DNA from 2 places in the Paenibacillus sp. A3M_27_13 genome. Region 2 is predicted to be linked to the other one. Evidence: riboswitches for the same ligand, from Rfam matches in the RefSeq annotation. Region 2 holds a riboswitch; the other holds the start of a gene.
The links. Region 2 has a riboswitch for glycine ahead of gcvT (glycine cleavage system aminomethyltransferase GcvT). Riboswitches for the same ligand answer to the same signal wherever they lie in the genome.
Positions count from the first base shown of each region.

Region 1: linked by a shared signal. The riboswitch ahead of NLX82_RS16595 (alanine/glycine:cation symporter family protein) and the one ahead of gcvT (glycine cleavage system aminomethyltransferase GcvT) in region 2 are both predicted to bind glycine.

Region 1 is NZ_JANAVE010000004.1:76,626-85,257, reverse strand. Features, by position in the region: gene NLX82_RS16615 (beta-glucoside-specific PTS transporter subunit IIABC) at 1-906, opposite strand, end outside; gene licT (BglG family transcription antiterminator LicT) at 1,137-1,979, opposite strand; gene NLX82_RS16605 (LacI family DNA-binding transcriptional regulator) at 2,213-3,184, opposite strand; gene NLX82_RS16600 (glycoside hydrolase family 1 protein) at 3,398-4,855, shown strand; glycine riboswitch at 5,025-5,101, shown strand; glycine riboswitch at 5,120-5,214, shown strand; gene NLX82_RS16595 (alanine/glycine:cation symporter family protein) at 5,374-6,792, shown strand; gene NLX82_RS16590 (iron-containing alcohol dehydrogenase) at 6,850-8,022, opposite strand; gene NLX82_RS16585 (carbohydrate ABC transporter permease) at 8,174-8,632, opposite strand, start outside.
Region 2 is NZ_JANAVE010000001.1:1,412,854-1,421,485, reverse strand. Features, by position in the region: gene gcvPA (aminomethyl-transferring glycine dehydrogenase subunit GcvPA) at 1-1,182, opposite strand, end outside; gene gcvT (glycine cleavage system aminomethyltransferase GcvT) at 1,311-2,411, opposite strand; glycine riboswitch at 2,588-2,686, opposite strand; gene gcvH (glycine cleavage system protein GcvH) at 3,081-3,479, shown strand; gene NLX82_RS06255 (PTS mannitol transporter subunit IIBC) at 3,857-5,335, shown strand; gene NLX82_RS06250 (BglG family transcription antiterminator) at 5,417-7,495, shown strand; gene NLX82_RS06245 (PTS mannitol transporter subunit IIA) at 7,492-7,926, shown strand; gene NLX82_RS06240 (mannitol-1-phosphate 5-dehydrogenase) at 7,923-8,632, shown strand, end outside.

The DNA.
Region 1 (8,632 bases), on a different contig from region 2:
AATAACAAACACTTGCCAGAATGCCCCGGCAACAGCCCCGGCAATTAGTGGGCTTAAATTGTATACCCATGTAAAACCGTTTGCCAAGCCCTGACTGATCAGGTTACCTACTGGACCAAAGGCCAGAAATGTTAACGGAATAACGACCAGGAGCGAAAGCATCGGCACGATAATGTTTTTAACCGATTGATGGATAAAGGAATTGAACCAGCGCTCCACATAGGACTGAACCCAGACCGCGAGAATAATTGGAATGACACTGGAACTGTAATTAATCAGAATGATCGGAATACCTAAAAACGCCAATCTTTCTGGGTTGCTTACCGCCGTTATAACTGCTGGATAGACCAGAGCTCCAGCGATTGCCACCGATACAAAGGTGTTTGTCTTAAATTTACGGGACGATGTAATAGCCAAAAACACAGGTAGAAAATAGAAAACACTGTCGGAAGCTGCACTTAGGATCAGGTACGTACCGCTTTTATCATTAATCCATTGAAAAGATAAAATTAACGCCAGTAGCCCTTTAAGCAAACCTGCCCCGGCAAGAGCACCGAGAATGGGAGAAAAAATGCTGGAAATGATATCGACCGCTTTGCCAAGAAAATTCGTTTTTTCAGAAGATTCTTCTTTTTTGGCATTAGGATTGTCTGCATCCTGCAAATTCGTTTCTGCCATCATATGCTCAAACACTTGACCTACATTGTTACCGATGACCACTTGAAACTGGCCGCTGCTTTCCACTACTGTAATGACACCAGGGGTTGCTTCCAGTGCGGCTTTGTCTGCTTTTGTACGATCATTTAATTTAAATCTCAAGCGTGTAGCGCAATGGAATACCGAATTGACATTCTCTTCGCCACCAACGAGGGTCACTATTTTTTTAGATAGTTCTTTATCACTCATGTTCAGAACTCCTTATGGGTTATTCTTGCTACTGATAGGATTTACTGTTTACATCTGTTGCTAAGATGCGCCGGCGTGCACCTTTTTAAACTTGTAAACAAGAAAAACCTAAACTCGTGGTGAAAACTACGCACTCTCCTATAGAGGAACGTCGATTTCACCATCAGTTTAGGTTTTGCCTGCCTTACCAGTCACAATCCATGAACGATGAGGATATGAAGTTGTTAATCTTATATGTTATTACGCTCAGTTACCCGATGAATATGGATAGTTAGATATACGTATTCATCCTTGCTTAAATATTGATCGTATGTTTTTTCCAGATACTCATTGATCTTTTGGGCACAAGCAAAAGCTTCGGTATACGTCTGCTTCACCTGGTTGTACAAAAATTCTTCACCACTGTGAATGACTTCTTTGCGAATCACTCGCATCGCAAAATATTGCAAATGTGTCAAAAATCTCGAATAGCTAAAAGAAGACTCATCCAGCACAATTCCGTAATGATACGTAATAATGTTCAATATATGTTGGACAATCTCGGTCATTTTCAGTGTAGATTTCATTTCGTTACCGTCGATCCGTGCATTCACCATATGCAATGCAATAAATCCCGCTTCATCTTCGCCCAATTTTACTCCGAGCGTATTTTCAATTTTTTGGAGAGCATCCAGTCCAACTGCAAATTCTTTTTTGTAAAAGCGTTTAATTTCATACAGCATCGCGTTTTGGAGTGCCAGTCCTTTTTCTTGCCGTTGTATGGCAAAATGAATATGGTCGGTCAATGTTAAATAAATATTATCGCTTAACTCCGTATCCAGCACTTCCGTTGCATGGGTTACGATTTCATTCACGACCTCCAGATGAGACACTGGAATATCGTTCAGCAGTTCAGTTAGTTTAGCCGTGAACTCGTTTTCATTTAACATGAAAATCTTATCTATTTTATCATCATCGACTTGATCGCCAGCCACCTTTTTGAAGGAAATACCTCTTCCCATCACGATGACCTCTTTGCCTTTATCGTTTTTAGTCAATAGGACGTTGTTATTGAGCACCTTCTCAATAATCATTGAAGTTCCCCCTCCCATCCTTTACCAATAAAAAATGCCTAAGCACAATTCAACACTATTGTTAGCAATAGCACTCAATTGAACTCAGGCATTGCCCGCATCACCGGTCACAATCCTTCGATATAGTGCTATTGTAGCACAAAAAAAAGCGATTTCAACATATTTTATTCTGATTCGACAAAAAATATTTCATATCAAGGCCCTTTTGCCTAATTTGCAAGTAAATCGTTACCTTACGTGGTCGTACGTTCAATGAGGCAGTACTCTAGCGAATGAAGCTCCATTTGGCGTCCAATCAGCTGAGGGGAAAGCATGAAAAAAGCATTTTGTGCTTGAGCCATGATGGGATTTTGAATCGTTGTAATCCCCATCGTATGCGCCAGCTCCGTGTTATCGAATCCGACAATCGCCAGATCTTCCGGTACGTTCAGCCGTTGTCTGCGTGCTTCGCAGAGAATGCCCACTGCTACATAATCGTTAGCACATAAAATAGCCTCTGGGAATTCTTCCCGACGCTGTAACAAATCCCGTACGACCTGTTCGCCATCACGGATATTATAAATAGAAGAGTGATTCCAGTGTTGCAACACTGGAAGATTGTGCTCACTCATGATCTGTTCGTAGGCTCGTTGTCTGCTATGGGTATTGATGCTGCTCGGACGACCAAAAGCATTGGCTATACGAGTATAGCCTTTTTGTATCAAATGTTTTAGCGCTAACATATATCCTTCATACTGATCCATAGCGACGGAGCGAATATCGGTATGCTCCATTCGTTGCCACGAAACGATCGGGCCATATTTGCAATAGGTACTCAAAAAATCAGTGTCATTCACGCAGGAAATGATGACCAGCGCATCGACTCTTTTTCTTTTTAAATCCTCAAAGGCTTGAAGCTCTTTCTTTTTGTCTTCTCCCGAAGTATAAATAATGGTTTGGAATTCATACTGGCCGGCTACTTCCACAAAGCTGTCCAGAAAAGCCAGAACAATTTCATTAATAGTTGAAGTAATGATACCGATCTGAAGCGTCTGACCCTTGGATAGAGAAATGGCATTCCGATTAGGAACATAATCCAATTCCTGCATGATTTTTAAAATCTTAGTTCTTGTTTCGTGACTGACATGGGGTGACTGATTTAATACTCTGGATACCGTAGCTTTGGAAAAGCCCGCCAGTTTTGCAATTTGATCAAGATTCGACATGATGCTTCTCCTCACATAAGAAAAAAATACTTGACATGAAACGCGTTACAACGATTAGGATGCTTATGAAGGCATTACGTCTATTTTAAAGCATCTGTCAATCCTTTTCAAAGGAAGAACGGTTACCGTTAGGTATTGATTCACATTTGCAGCACTTGATGGGATTACTTGACCAAAGTAAAAATCTTAAATACGGAAAGAGGTTTTTATACCATGACGAAGACGCTAAAAGGATTTCCGAAAAACTTCTTGTGGGGCGGGGCAACCGCAGCCAACCAATTGGAAGGTGCTTTTGACGTAGATGGAAAAGGATTGTCCAGTGCGGACATGGTTGCCTATGTACCCAAAGCAGAGCGCAAGAACGATCATGCTATGGAGATTTCGTCCGAGCGACTCGAAGACATTTTGGCAGGCAAAGTCAATGCCCGTTTTCCAAAACGTGAAGGTGTGGACTTCTTCCACCACTACAAAGAAGATATTGCATTGTTCGCGGAAATGGGCTTTAAGGTATTTCGTATGTCCATCAACTGGTCGCGGATTTTCCCGAATGGCTATGATGCCGAGCCGAATGAAGCGGGACTGCAATTCTACGATAATGTATTTGATGAGCTGCGCAAATATGGTATTGAACCGCTGGTAACATTGTCACATTATGAGACACCGCTGGGTTTGACTCAGAAGTATAATGGCTGGCTGGGTCGTGAAGTTATACAGCACTACGTAAATTATGCCGAAACTGTGTTCACGCGTTATAAGGATAAAGTAAAATACTGGCTGACTTTTAATGAAATCAATGTAATGACCATGAGTCCGTTTACTGGTGGCGGGGTGGTCATTGACCGCGTAGAAAACAAGCAGCAAGCGATATACCAAGCACTGCATCATCAATTTGTAGCTAGTGCACTGGCGACAAAACGAGGACATGAGATCATCCCGGGCTCTCAAATCGGCTGTATGCTGGCTCGTTTGGAAAGCTACCCACATACGTGTAACCCACAGGATATACTGAAAGCCCAGCATGAAAATCAGATGAACCTGTTCTTTACGGATGTGCATGCCCGTGGGGAATATTCCAACTACATGGATCGTTATTTTGAAGAAAATAATGTTGTTATACACACAGAACCAGGCGATGCCGAAATTTTAAAAAATAACACGGTCGATTATATCTCATTCAGCTACTACATGACCTTGACCGTATCTGCAGGTCCAGAAGGCGAGAAAGCAGCAGGAAACCTGATTGGCGGCGTGAAAAATCCATATTTACAGTCCTCTGACTGGGGATGGCAAATTGATCCGATCGGCCTGCGTGTTACGCTGAACACGTTTTATGACCGCTACCAAAAGCCGCTGTTCATCGTGGAAAATGGTTTGGGTGCGTATGATAAGGTGGAAGAAGACGGCTCTGTGCATGATACGTATCGCATTGATTACTTGCGTCAGCATATTGCCCAAATGAAGGAAGCGATTGCCGACGGTGTTGATCTGATTGGTTACACCAGCTGGGGTCCTATCGACCTTGTGAGCATGTCTACTTCCGAAATGTCCAAGCGCTACGGATTTATTTACGTTGATCTGGATGATGACGGTAACGGAACGCTCAAACGCTCCAAAAAGGACTCATTTAACTGGTATAAAAATGTGATAGCAACCAATGGTGAAGAATTGTAATTCCAAATTTTCTCGGGCGGGTATAGCAGAGGACATCCTAAGGATGCAATCTGCTGTACCCGCTTTTTTTGATAGACATAATAATAATGTTTCAGAGGGCTTCACAAACTTTTCACTTGTAATAAGCTGAAAGTTTTCTGTATAATAAATAAAAATTTCATATGTCTGGTTGATGTTTGCGGGAGATGGAACGAAAGTTCCGACCGAAGGGGCAAAACTCTCAGGTGCTTAGGCTGATTACAGCAACAAGCGGGGACCGTAAACGGACAGAACTCTGGAGAGACCCTTAATTGGGCGCCGAAGGTGCACCGCAGAGAACATCTGCTTAAACTCTCAGGCAAAAGGACAGAGACGCGAATAACCTGTGACAGGGAATGCCCTAGGCTTTTTTATAAGCTATTAGAGGCAGAAACCTGCGCAAGATGGTTGTATTTTTTCGTGCCTTTAACCTCTCCAGGAGTCGAATCAGCGGATTTGACTCTTTTTTGTTTTCTAATATGCTGGAGGAGCGGGTTGAAATGAATTTGGTACATGTGTTAGAAGCGATTAGCAGTTGGATATGGGGGGCGCCTCTCATCATTCTTGTCATGGGAACGGGGTTGTGGCTGACCATACGTTTGAAGATGCTGCAGGTATTCCGCCTGCCCCTGGCGATCAAGCTGATCGGTAAGGCCCCGAATGAAGGCAGCGGGGATGTAAGTAGTTTTGCGGCTTTGAGTACAGCGTTGGCGGCTACAGTTGGCACAGGAAGTATTGTCGGCGTAGCGACAGCCATTAAGCTGGGCGGGCCGGGTGCCTTGTTCTGGATGGTCGTTGCAGCCTTTTTTGGGATGGCGACGAAATATGCGGAAGGTGTACTTGCGGTAAAATACCGGGTGAAGGATCGGAATGGGCAATTTTCCGGCGGCCCGATGTATTATATTGAGAAAGGTCTGGGACGCCGTTTTAAACCGCTGGCGATGCTGTTTGCTTTTTCGGGCATGCTGGTAGCGTTGTTCGGGATTGGAACGTTTCCGCAGGTCAAAGCGATTGTATCTTCGACCGAAAACAGTTTTGGCGTTCCGCCCATTGTAACGGCACTGATTATTGCTATCCTTACAGGACTTGTTACTATTGGAGGACTCAAAAGCATTGCCAAGGTATCGACGAAGGTCGTTCCTTTTAAAACAGGCTTGTACGTACTGATCTGTCTCATCGTACTGATTCGGTTTGCTGACCAACTACCTGCCGCAATTGCGCTGGTGCTCCATTCGGCATTTTCAACTACATCTGCAACGGGCGGATTTGCCGGAGCTACGATTATGCTGGCGATGCGAAGTGGGGTAGCCAGAGGTATTTTTGCCAATGAGGCCGGATTGGGAAGCGCACCGATTGCAGCCGCAGCTGCCAAAACCAAATGGCCTGCGGAGCAAGGGCTAATTTCCATGACAGGCGTGTTTATTGATACGATGGTTATTTGTGTGATGACCGGGTTGACGCTACTGGTTAGTGGTGTGTGGAGCGGGCCTACCGATGCGGGCCTGATGACTCAGCAAGCATTTTCCAGCGCATTCCCGCTGGGGGCAGAACTGCTCACAATCATTCTGATTATGTTTGCGTTCACCACCATGCTCGGCTGGAACTATTACGGGGAACGCTGTGTTGAATATTTGCTTGGGGTCAAGTGGATTAAGCCATACCGCTATCTGTTCATCCTACTGGTTGCCGGGGGCGCGTTCATTAAACTGGATGCGATTTGGCTGCTGGCAGATATCTTTAACGCAATGATGGCTTTCCCGAACCTGATTGCCCTGCTCGGCTTATCAGGAATTGTAGTCGCAGAAACCCGAACCTATATGGATTCTCTGAATTCTAGTAAGAAAAAGGGCATTCTTGCAGGTGCCAGTGTAGGGGCAGCTATCCAAGTAGAAGAAAAAGGACAAACGGTTAATTCATAAATTCCAAAAGGGAGTGCCCTCAGTCATCACAGGCTTGAGGACACTCCCTTTTGAATGTTATAACGATGCGTGCAAAATAGCTGAAATATCTTCTTGGTTCAGCTTTTTATAATTACCGAAGCCTCCGTATTCCATTTCACGGGCTGCAATGTTTGCGACTTTTTCCAATTGCTCATCATTAATATTGTAATCGGCCAGGGTGGAAGGGGCACCGAGACTTGTCCAGAATGCACTCAGGCGATCAATCCCCTCCAAAGCAATTTCCTTATCCGTTTTACCAGTGGTATCTAAATCAAACATGCTGAGCATCAGCCGCTTCATGCGTGCAGCATCCTGATCCACCGTATGTCTCATCCAGTTGGGGAACAGGATCGCCAGACCGCCAGCATGAGGAATATCATATACAGCGGATAATGCATGTTCAATCGTATGCGAAGCCCAGTCCCCGAAGTAGCCCATTTGTAGTGTTCCGTTAAGGGCAATCGTTCCGGCATATAAAATCGTTTCACGATGCTCGTAGTTGTGCAAATCCTCCAGCAGCTTAGGTGCAGTTTCGATCACGGTTTGCAACACGGAAAAGCACATACGATCTTGCAACGGTGTATTTTTAACATTGTGAAAATATTGTTCAAACACATGGCTCATCATATCCACCATGCCATATACCGTCTGATCACGTGGCACAGAGAAGGTGTTTTTTGGGTCCAGAATCGAGAATTTCGGATGCGTTACCGCGCTGCCCCATACGTATTTTTCGTTCGTTTCCCAGTTGGTGATAACAGAATCCGGATTCATTTCTGAACCGGTGGCGGCGAGTGTGAGGATGGTGCCGAATGGCAGAGCCTGGGTCGGCATGTGCTTTTTGTTGATAATATCCCACACATCGCCGTCATATTCAGCCCCTGCTGCGATGGCTTTGGTGCAATCAATAACGCTTCCACCGCCTACAGCAAGTAAGAAGTCGATTTTTTCATTTCGGCAAATGTCGATACCCTTCTTAACGGTGGACAAGCGCGGATTCGGTTCTACGCCGGACAATTCATGAATGTTCAGATGTAGCGGTTCTAACGCGTTTAATACCTGGTCATATAGACCATTTCGTTTGACACTTCCGCCTCCATATACCAGCAAAATGTTTTTGCCGTAATTCAGCAGTTCCTGCTGGAGTTCTTCAATTTGATTGTCTCCAAAAATTAATTTGGTGGGGTTATAATATGTGAATTTGTTCATCTGGTAAGTTTCCCTCAGTTCTTCATTGTTCATGTTCAAATCGTAAATCGCTTAACCTGATTGCCTGTTGGATACCTAACTTCATCATGTAAGCTATTTGAAATGACGATTAACCATTATACATGAAATGAATAAGGGAATTCAAGTAAATCTAATCTTTGACCGCTCCGGCGGCAAGATCGGAAATAAACTGGCGGCTAATGAAAAGAAATAAAATAATAAGTGGCAGTACAGCCAGCAGGGTGCCCGCAATGACCATCGCATAATCCGTATTGTAAATCCCGTTCAATTGTGACAGTGCAATCTGGAGCGTGAATTTACGCTCATCCGTTAAGACGATTAGCGGCCATAAATAATCATTCCAGGCTCCTATAAAGGTAAACGCGCCGAGAAAAGCGAACGCAGGACGTAGAATAGGCAGTGCTACATTCAAGTACAGTCGAAAAAAGCTGCATCCGTCCATCCGGCCCGCATCCAGCAGTTCCTTTGGAATGGATTCTTCCGCATATTGACGAATCCAGAAAATGCCGAAGGCATTTACCATCCCCGGGATGATAAGCGCTTTGAACGTACCTACCCATCCAAAGGAGGCCATCATGACAAAGGAGGG
Region 2 (8,632 bases):
CTCAGGCAGTCTAAGGGCAAACTCATTAAAGGTTGGTGCGTTAAACGAGGCAGTTATGCCCTTCAAGCTCAGCAATTGCTCTAAAGCATAACGGCTTTTATGCAAATTTAGCTCGGCTACTTCCTTGATCCCCTGTCTACCCATGACAGACAAGTATACAGATGCAGATAAAGCTAGCAACGCTTGGTTGGAGCAAATGTTAGAGGTGGCCTTTTCGCGGCGGATATGCTGTTCCCGCGCTTGCAAGGTCAGCACGAAGCCGCGTTTACCGTTGCGGTCAGTGGTCTGACCCACAATACGGCCGGGGATACGGCGCATATGTGCCTGAGAAACGGCAAAGTATCCACAGGTCGGACCGCCGAGAGAAGAGGAGATGCCAAGTGGCTGTGCGTCTCCTACCACAATATCCGCGCCCTGTTTGCCGGGTGTTTCCAGCAAGCCAAGTGCTAGTGGATTGGCACTGACGACCAAAAGACCTTTGTGCGCATGGATGAGGTCAGCCATCGGCTTCAGGTTTTCCACGGCTCCGAAAAAGTTGGGGCTTTGGACCAAAACAGCCGCGGTCTGTTCCGATACGGCTGCCGCTAGCGCATCAGCATCCGTTACGCCGTCCGAACAGCCGATCTCCACGATGTCCAAATCCAATCCGCGTGCATAGGCTGCCAATACCTGACGTGCCTCCGGATGGACGGACCTTGATACGATAAGCTGTTTACGGCGGGTAGCTGCGGCGGACAGTGAGCCCGCTTCCGCCAGTGCAGTCGCTCCGTCGTACATGCTGGCATTAGCTACAGCCATGCCCGTCAATTCGCAAATATACGACTGAAACTCGAAAATGGCTTGTAGCTCGCCTTGGCTTACTTCCGGCTGATAGGGGGTGTAGGCTGTATAGAATTCCGAGCGTGAAGTGATGTGCTGGATGACGGACGGAATATGATGATCATAAATTCCTGCGCCAAGGAAGCTGGCATGTGTGTCTGTATTGGCGTTGTGTCCGGCCAGCTCGGCCAAGTGGCGGGTTAAGGCTTTCTCATCGAGTCGAGAAGAGAGAGGGAGTTCCCCTTGATATCGAATGGCCTCTGGAATGTCACTGAATAAATCATCAATAGATGATACACCCACCACACGCAGCATTTCGGTTTGATCCTGTTCAGTCATAGGGAGATAACGATGCTGCTTCATAGGTTCTGACTCCTTTCGAAAAGCAAGATTTTAGATCGTAAATTAGCTAATAAAAAAGTGTGTGAGATGAAAAACCCAGAAGTTCATATCTGACATATTTGCTTTATAGAAATAAAAAGAGTTTAAGATCAGCGCGGGCGTTTATAAAAGGGTGCTGCCACCACCTCGGCACGCAGGCGTTTGCCACGAATCTCAACCTCCAGCGGTGTGGAGAGGGCGCTAAAACGACTGTCCACCAAGGCGAGGCCCAGATTACGCTTCAAGGTGGGCGACTGAGTCCCCGTTGTGACCTCACCAATGTGTTGTCCTTCTGCGAATACCGGGTAATGGGCGCGTGGGATACCGCGATCAATCATTTCCAGCCCGATCAATTTGCGAGGAATCCCTTGTTCTTTCTGACGTTGCAGTGCTTCTCTACCGATAAAATCTCCTTTATTCAGCTTGACGAAGAACCCTAGACCGGCTTCGAGTGGTGAAATCGTGGCAGATAACTCCTGACCGTACAGCGGCAATCGTGCCTCAAAGCGTAGGGTATCCCGAGCACCAAGTCCAGCGGGAATCAGCCCATACGACTCACCGGAACGAAGCAAACCCTCCCATACAGCTGGTGCTTCTGCAGCAGGTATATAAAATTCAAAACCGTCTTCGCCCGTATATCCGGTTCGTGAGACCAGTGCTTTTGCTCCGAACAATGGCACGTTCTCATGGAAGCGGAAAGATGCCAGATTCGTAATGTCCGTATCTGCCACGGCTGCGGCAATACGTGCTGCTTCCGGTCCTTGCAACGCCAGCAATGCTATCGCATCAGACACATTCTCCATGTGAACGGATGTAGGCATATGACGAATTAGCCAATCCCAATCCTTATCGATGTTGGAGGCGTTCACAACGAGCATGTAGTGCTCCGGTCCTTTGCAGTAAACAAGTAGGTCGTCTACTACCCCTCCATCGGGGTAACACAGGAGTGAATATTGTGCCTGACCTGGTTCCAACTGGCTGACATCATTCGTGGTCACCCTTTGCAGAAAAGCTTCGGCCTCTTTGCCTTCAACCAAAAATTCGCCCATATGCGATACATCGAATAAACCCGCACGTTGCCGGACGGCCTCATGCTCCTTTTGAATGCCGCTAAACTGAACCGGGAGCTCCCAGCCGCCAAAGTCAATACAACGAACCCCAGACTGCGTCCCGTAGGACGAATATAGCGGTGTTTTTCGCAAATTAGTCATTTTTCCACTCCTATCCGGTGTGATCAGCTAAACAAAAAAGACAGGCCGAAAAAAACGTATAGACGGCAGTCTACACTCTTTTTTCAGCTCTGTCCTTGATACCAGAAAGTTACCCCGGTATGTACCGGGTTTCCCCTTGGGTGATCCGCTCCAATAGCGAATGCTCTCCAGAGATGCGTCCGGCAGAGGTCCTTTTGCCTGAGAGATTCACCTGCAATGCAGGTTTACTCCTTCGGCGCTACCTTCGGGATCAACGGTATATTACCTGGCTTTGCAGATAACAACTTGATCCGATTCGCGTGCACTTATGTCTCACAAGCGGCAACAGCTATGCGAATCTTTTTGGCAGTCTCTCCCTCCGCGTTCATCCGCGTTTGCAGTTGTCGGGGTGTTTCCCAAAGCATTTGCTATAACCCATTAATACGCAAATTCATTCAAAATGTCAATAAAAATGTCATCAAAAACAATAGAAAAAACATTTAATATATAAATAAGGATATGTAAGCGTTTGTTATAAGCTATCATATTTTTATATAGTACGCTATATGAGGTGATATGAAGTATTTTTGTTAGTATTATTGACATCAGTGTTCTTGTTGTCATAATCTTAACCTGTCTAGTACAGGTGAGCAAAAGCGATTTTATTCATATGGAAGTGAGGGGAACAGAATGAGTGAAGTAAAGCAGCAACTTTGGTATACAGACGAACATGAGTGGGTTCAGCGGACAGAGAATGGAACGGTACGAATTGGTATTACAGACTTTGCACAGCATCAACTGGGTGATATTGTTTTTGTAGAATTACCTGAGGCGGGAGCAACGATTGAGCAGGGAGCGGAGATCGGTACGATTGAATCGGTGAAGACAGTATCCGACCTTTTTGCTCCGGTGACGGGAACTATACTAAAAGTGAATGAAACGCTGGAAAGTACACCTGAGCTAGTGAATGAATCTCCCTATGAAAAAGGTTGGATGATCGAAGTAGAGATGGATAAAGATGTGGAGGAAGCCTTGGGCAAGCTACTGTCTGCGGATCAGTATGAGCAGTTGATTTCCGATGAGCAGTAATGGAGCATTGTAGTATGGAGTAAGAGGGTTATTTGTCTGCTCGATTTTTGTATAAAATAGTCGCTATGATTTGACGTAGCGGCTATTTTTTTGTCTTTTTGCAAACGTAATTACGTGTTTTATTCTGATTTAGAGGGTTGTCCCCATATAAGAATCATACATAATCCAGCACGGTTTTTCGACTAATTTCTATAGCTACAGGTCATATTAAGAAGAATTATGCAGGTATAATACCTTCCCGGATAATTTAAATTTAAATGTTGTCATCAACGTTCATGACGAAAGTACGTTTTCATTTCGTTGATGAAGATAGCGCTGTCATTTAGTATGAATTTTAAGAAAAGGTAGTGATGCTTACCTACAAGGAGGATTTGAATATGAGTACATTGGACGCAAAGCCAAGTTCAAAAGGAGGCACTCGTGTCGCCGTACAGCGTTTTGGCCGTTTTCTTAGCGGTATGGTTATGCCCAATATGGGAGCATTTATTGCGTGGGGGCTGATTACGGCACTCTTTATTCCGACCGGATGGTTCCCGAATGAAGGTTTTGCACAATTGGTTGACCCGATGAAAAATTATTTGTTGCCGTTACTGATCGGTTATACAGGGGGCACGATGATTCACGGACAGCGTGGAGGTGTGATTGGTGCCATTATGACGATGGGTGTCATAGTGGGAGCCGATATCCCGATGTTCCTGGGCGCGATGGTCGCTGGTCCGCTGGCTGCGTGGATATTGAAGAAGTTCGACAAGGCCATTGAAGGCAAAGTCAGATCAGGCTTTGAAATGCTGGTCAATAACTTTTCGGCCGGAATTATCGGTGCCATTCTAGCGCTGCTTGCCCATGTGGCGATTGGCCCGATTGTACAAATGATCAGTCAAGTGTTGTCGGCAGGGGTACAGTTCCTCGTGAACGCAGGGCTATTGCCGCTTGTCAACCTCATTATTGAGCCCGGAAAAGTATTATTTTTAAACAACGCGCTGAATCACGGAGTATTGAGTCCGATTGCGTTAGAGGAAGCTGCAAGAACAGGAAAATCCGTACTGTTTATGCTGGAATCCAACCCTGGGCCGGGGCTCGGTATTTTGCTAGCCTACTGCCTGTTCGGCAAAGGCTCTGCGAAGTCATCGGCTCCTGGAGCGGTCATCATTCATTTCTTCGGCGGGATTCATGAAATTTATTTCCCTTATATTTTGATGAAGCCGATTTTGATTCTTGCTGCTATAGCTGGGGGCGTTGTGGGAACCTTCTGTTTTATGTTGACAGGTGCCGGACTGGTTGCTGCTCCTTCACCGGGCAGCATCATCGCCTATTTTCTAATGACGCCAAAAGGCGGATATTTGCCAATGCTGAGCGGGGTGATCGCTGCTGCGGTCGTATCCTTTGCTGTTGCCGCAGTGTTACTCAAGACTAGTAAGCAAAAAGAAGAGGGGCTGGAGGAAGCTGCTTCCCGCCTGAAAGATATGAAAAATCAAAGCAAGAGTGCAAGTGCTAACGCCACTGTAATGGAAGATAACCACGAATCTGATCGTGCTGCTGAGATTGCCGCAGCTCGAACGCTCAAGGATAAATCCGAAGTGAACAAGATCGTCTTTTCCTGTGATGCAGGTATGGGTTCAAGCGCTATGGGCGCCTCGATTTTACGCAAAAAAATGAAGCAGGCGGGTGTAGGCGTAACAGTTACGAATACGGCAATCAGTGAAATTCCACAGGATGCGGATATTGTCATTACGCAAAAAACGTTGACAGACCGGGCTAAAACAGTAGCCCCGAATGCTGAGCACATTTCCATTGACAATTTTCTGAAGAGCCCTGAATACGAAGCGCTGGTTGAACGTCTGAAATCCGATTCTTAATCCCCGTCGTAGTCAGGCGGACTGTATGCAGTGTACGTCTCCTGCTGGAGGGATGAGCTTGGGAAGGAACGGTATGCGCTTATGAATATTACGAAACGACAACGTGACATCGTGGAATATCTTCTGGAGCAGTCCAAAGAGGTTACAGCCGGGGAAATTGCCACGAAGATCAATGTCAGCACAAGGACGGTTCATCGGGAACTGGGCGCAGTCGAGCATTGGCTGGCAGCTCATGAGGTGAAGCTGGAGAAAAAGTCAGGGATTGGTATCTGTATAGATGCTGACCCAGCTCAGCTTGTATGCCTGCGAAGGCAATTGCTGCATACAAAGTCAGACGAATATTCGGCTGAGGAGAGAAAGATCGTGGTTCTCTGCATGCTGCTGGATACACAGGAGCCGATCAAGCTGCTGGCGCTGGCTTCAGACTTGAAAGTCACGGTAACTACGGTCAGTCATGATCTGGACGAATTACAAGGCTGGATTGGGGAACGGGGACTCATGCTTGTGCGCAGACGAGGGTACGGGGTCGAGATTACAGGGCGGGAGACAGACAAAAGACGGGCGATTTCCGAGCTGGCTCTCGAATATTTGGATGAATCCGATCTGTTTTCAGCCCGGGAAGAACTTCGTTCTGTAACCCGTGTCGCCGACAAGTTGCTGGAGATGATTGGCAGAGATAACCTGCTGATTGTGGAAAAGGCCCTCTGGCAGCCCCATGAAAAATGGTTGGAAAACATGGTGGAAAGCAAATACATGGAGCTGCTGATTCAAATTTGCGTTTCGCTGGTACGTCTGCGACTCGGGTATGTTATAGATCCTCTTCTCTCGTATTTAAAAACAGATTCAGATGAAAATATCATGCTTCGCACAGCTATGGTGGAACGCATATGCACGGAGTTGTCAGAGGCGCTGGATATTGAATTTCCAGAGCCGGAACGATCTTATCTCAGGCTGCTATTTCGTGATGCCGAGGATCACTCTACCCGACTACTGCCGTTGGATGATCTCGTACTGTTGGAGTCGGTTCATGAGTTGATTCGTCGTGTGGAGGAAGAGACAGGCACGCCATTGGAAGAGGACCGTGTTCTGCGTGAAGGACTGATTGCCCATATGGCCCCGGTGTTCAAACGTTTGAAGGAAGGCAGGTCGATTCGTAACCCCCTCCTTCAGCAAATCCGCAAGGATTACAGCAGCTTATTCGACTCAGTGAAAAAGGCTGCGGCGGACATGACAGAAATGAAAGTACCAGATGAAGAGATCGGATTTCTCGTCATGCATTTTGGCGCTTCGCTGGAGCGGCTACGACAATTGCGGCGGGAGGTGCGGGCCATCGTAGTCTGCACGAGCGGTATTGGATCATCCAGACTTTTGGCAACAAGGCTCGCCAAAGAGCTCCCACAGATCAAAATTGTGGATAGGGCTTCATGGTACGAGGCGGCGCGGATTCCCAAGGAGGATTATGATCTGATCATTTCGACAGTAGAGCTACCGCTTGAACCGGATCGGTATCTTAAGATCAGCCCGTTGCTGACGCAGGAGGAGAGTGATCGCCTGCGTCAATTCATCCAGCATATTACACTCAATCATCCCAATGACCATCAGCAGGAACAGGCTGTTCAGCCTGGTCAGGATATAGAGTGGCTTACCGGTCTGCGGAAAAGTCTTGAGGAAATTGTACACATTGTACAGCAATTTCAAGTGTATCCGCTGGAAAATCAGGGGATGGATATGGCGGCGACCGTAGAGGCTATATGCATGTTGGAGGCGGGGCGGGGGAATATTACAGAGCCTTCTGCGGTTGCTGCACAGCTCATGGAAAGAGAGCGCCAAGGTAGTCAGGTGATCTCTGATACCTCCATTGCTTTAGTTCATACGCGCAGCCACTATATTCGCAAGCCTTCGCTTACCTTGTATAAGCTGGCAGAGCCGCTGTTGGCGGATACAGGCGAACAGGTAGAATGCGTGCTGCTCATGTTGGGACCTCGTGAGCTGCCGAGAGAAAGCTTGGAGGTATTGAGCGAGATTAGTGCATTACTCTTGCAGGAAGACATGGTTACGCTACTGGAACACGGTAGCAGGGATCATATTGTCAATTATATATCGAGTGAACTAGCTGAATTTTTCCACAGTAAATTAGGGACAGGGAGGAACCTACCGTGAGTATTATGACGATAGACAAAGTAAAAATGAACGCAACCGCCAAAGACAAATATGAGGCGATTCGTATGGCTGGACAAATCCTGCTGGATGCAAGACATATTTCAAGTGAGTACATTGACAAGATGCTGGAACGCGAGGAGATCGTGTCCACCTATATTGGGAACGGGCTGGCTATTCCACATGGCACCAAGGAATCCAAGATGCTTATTCAATCCACAGGCATCTCCATCGTTCAGTTTCCGCAAGGCATAGATTTTGGGGAAGAAAAAGCATACATGGTAATCGGCATTGCAGCACAAGGCGGCGATCATATGGAGATTTTGACGAGTATCGCTGTGGTGTGTGCGGAGGAAGAAAATATGGATAAACTTCGCAACGCGGTGACCCCACAGGAAATTATAGATCTGTTCGAAAGTGAGATGGAGCTATGAGAGCCGTCCACTTTGGAGCAGGAAATATTGGTCGCGGCTTTATCGGATTGATTCTGTCGCGTGCAGGCTATGAGGTTGTCTTTTCAGATGTCAACGACACCCTTGTATCCGAGTTACGTCGTCGTAAACAATACACCGTAGAGCTAGCCAATGATACAAAGGATACGGAGCTGGTCACGAATGTAACGGCGATTGACGGCAGAGATGCATCCGCTGTAGCGGATGCGGTAGACCATGCTGATCTGGTAACGACCGCGGTAGGGGTTAGCATCCTCAGGCATATTGCAGCAGGTATTGCCGAGGGAATAGCGCGGCGGGTGGAGCGAGGGGCAGGCCCGCTGCATGTGATTGCTTGCGAAAATGCAATCGGAGGCAGCGCCCAACTGAAAGAGCATGTTTTTGCGCTACTGGATGAGGCGACTCGTGTCAAGGCAGAGGCTTCGGTATATTTCCCCAATGCTGCTGTAGACCGGATTGTGCCGATCCAACACCACGAGGACCCGTTACATGTGCAGGTAGAGCCTTTTTACGAGTGGGTGGTGGATCGTTCACAAATGGCACCTGAGCATGAAGAAATCGAAGGCATCCTGTACGTGCAGGATCTAGAGCCTTACATTGAACGAAAGCTGTTCACGGTGAATACGGGGCATTGCGTGGCAGCCTATCTTGGTTATACCGCAGGTTATGCTACCATCCAGGAGGCCAT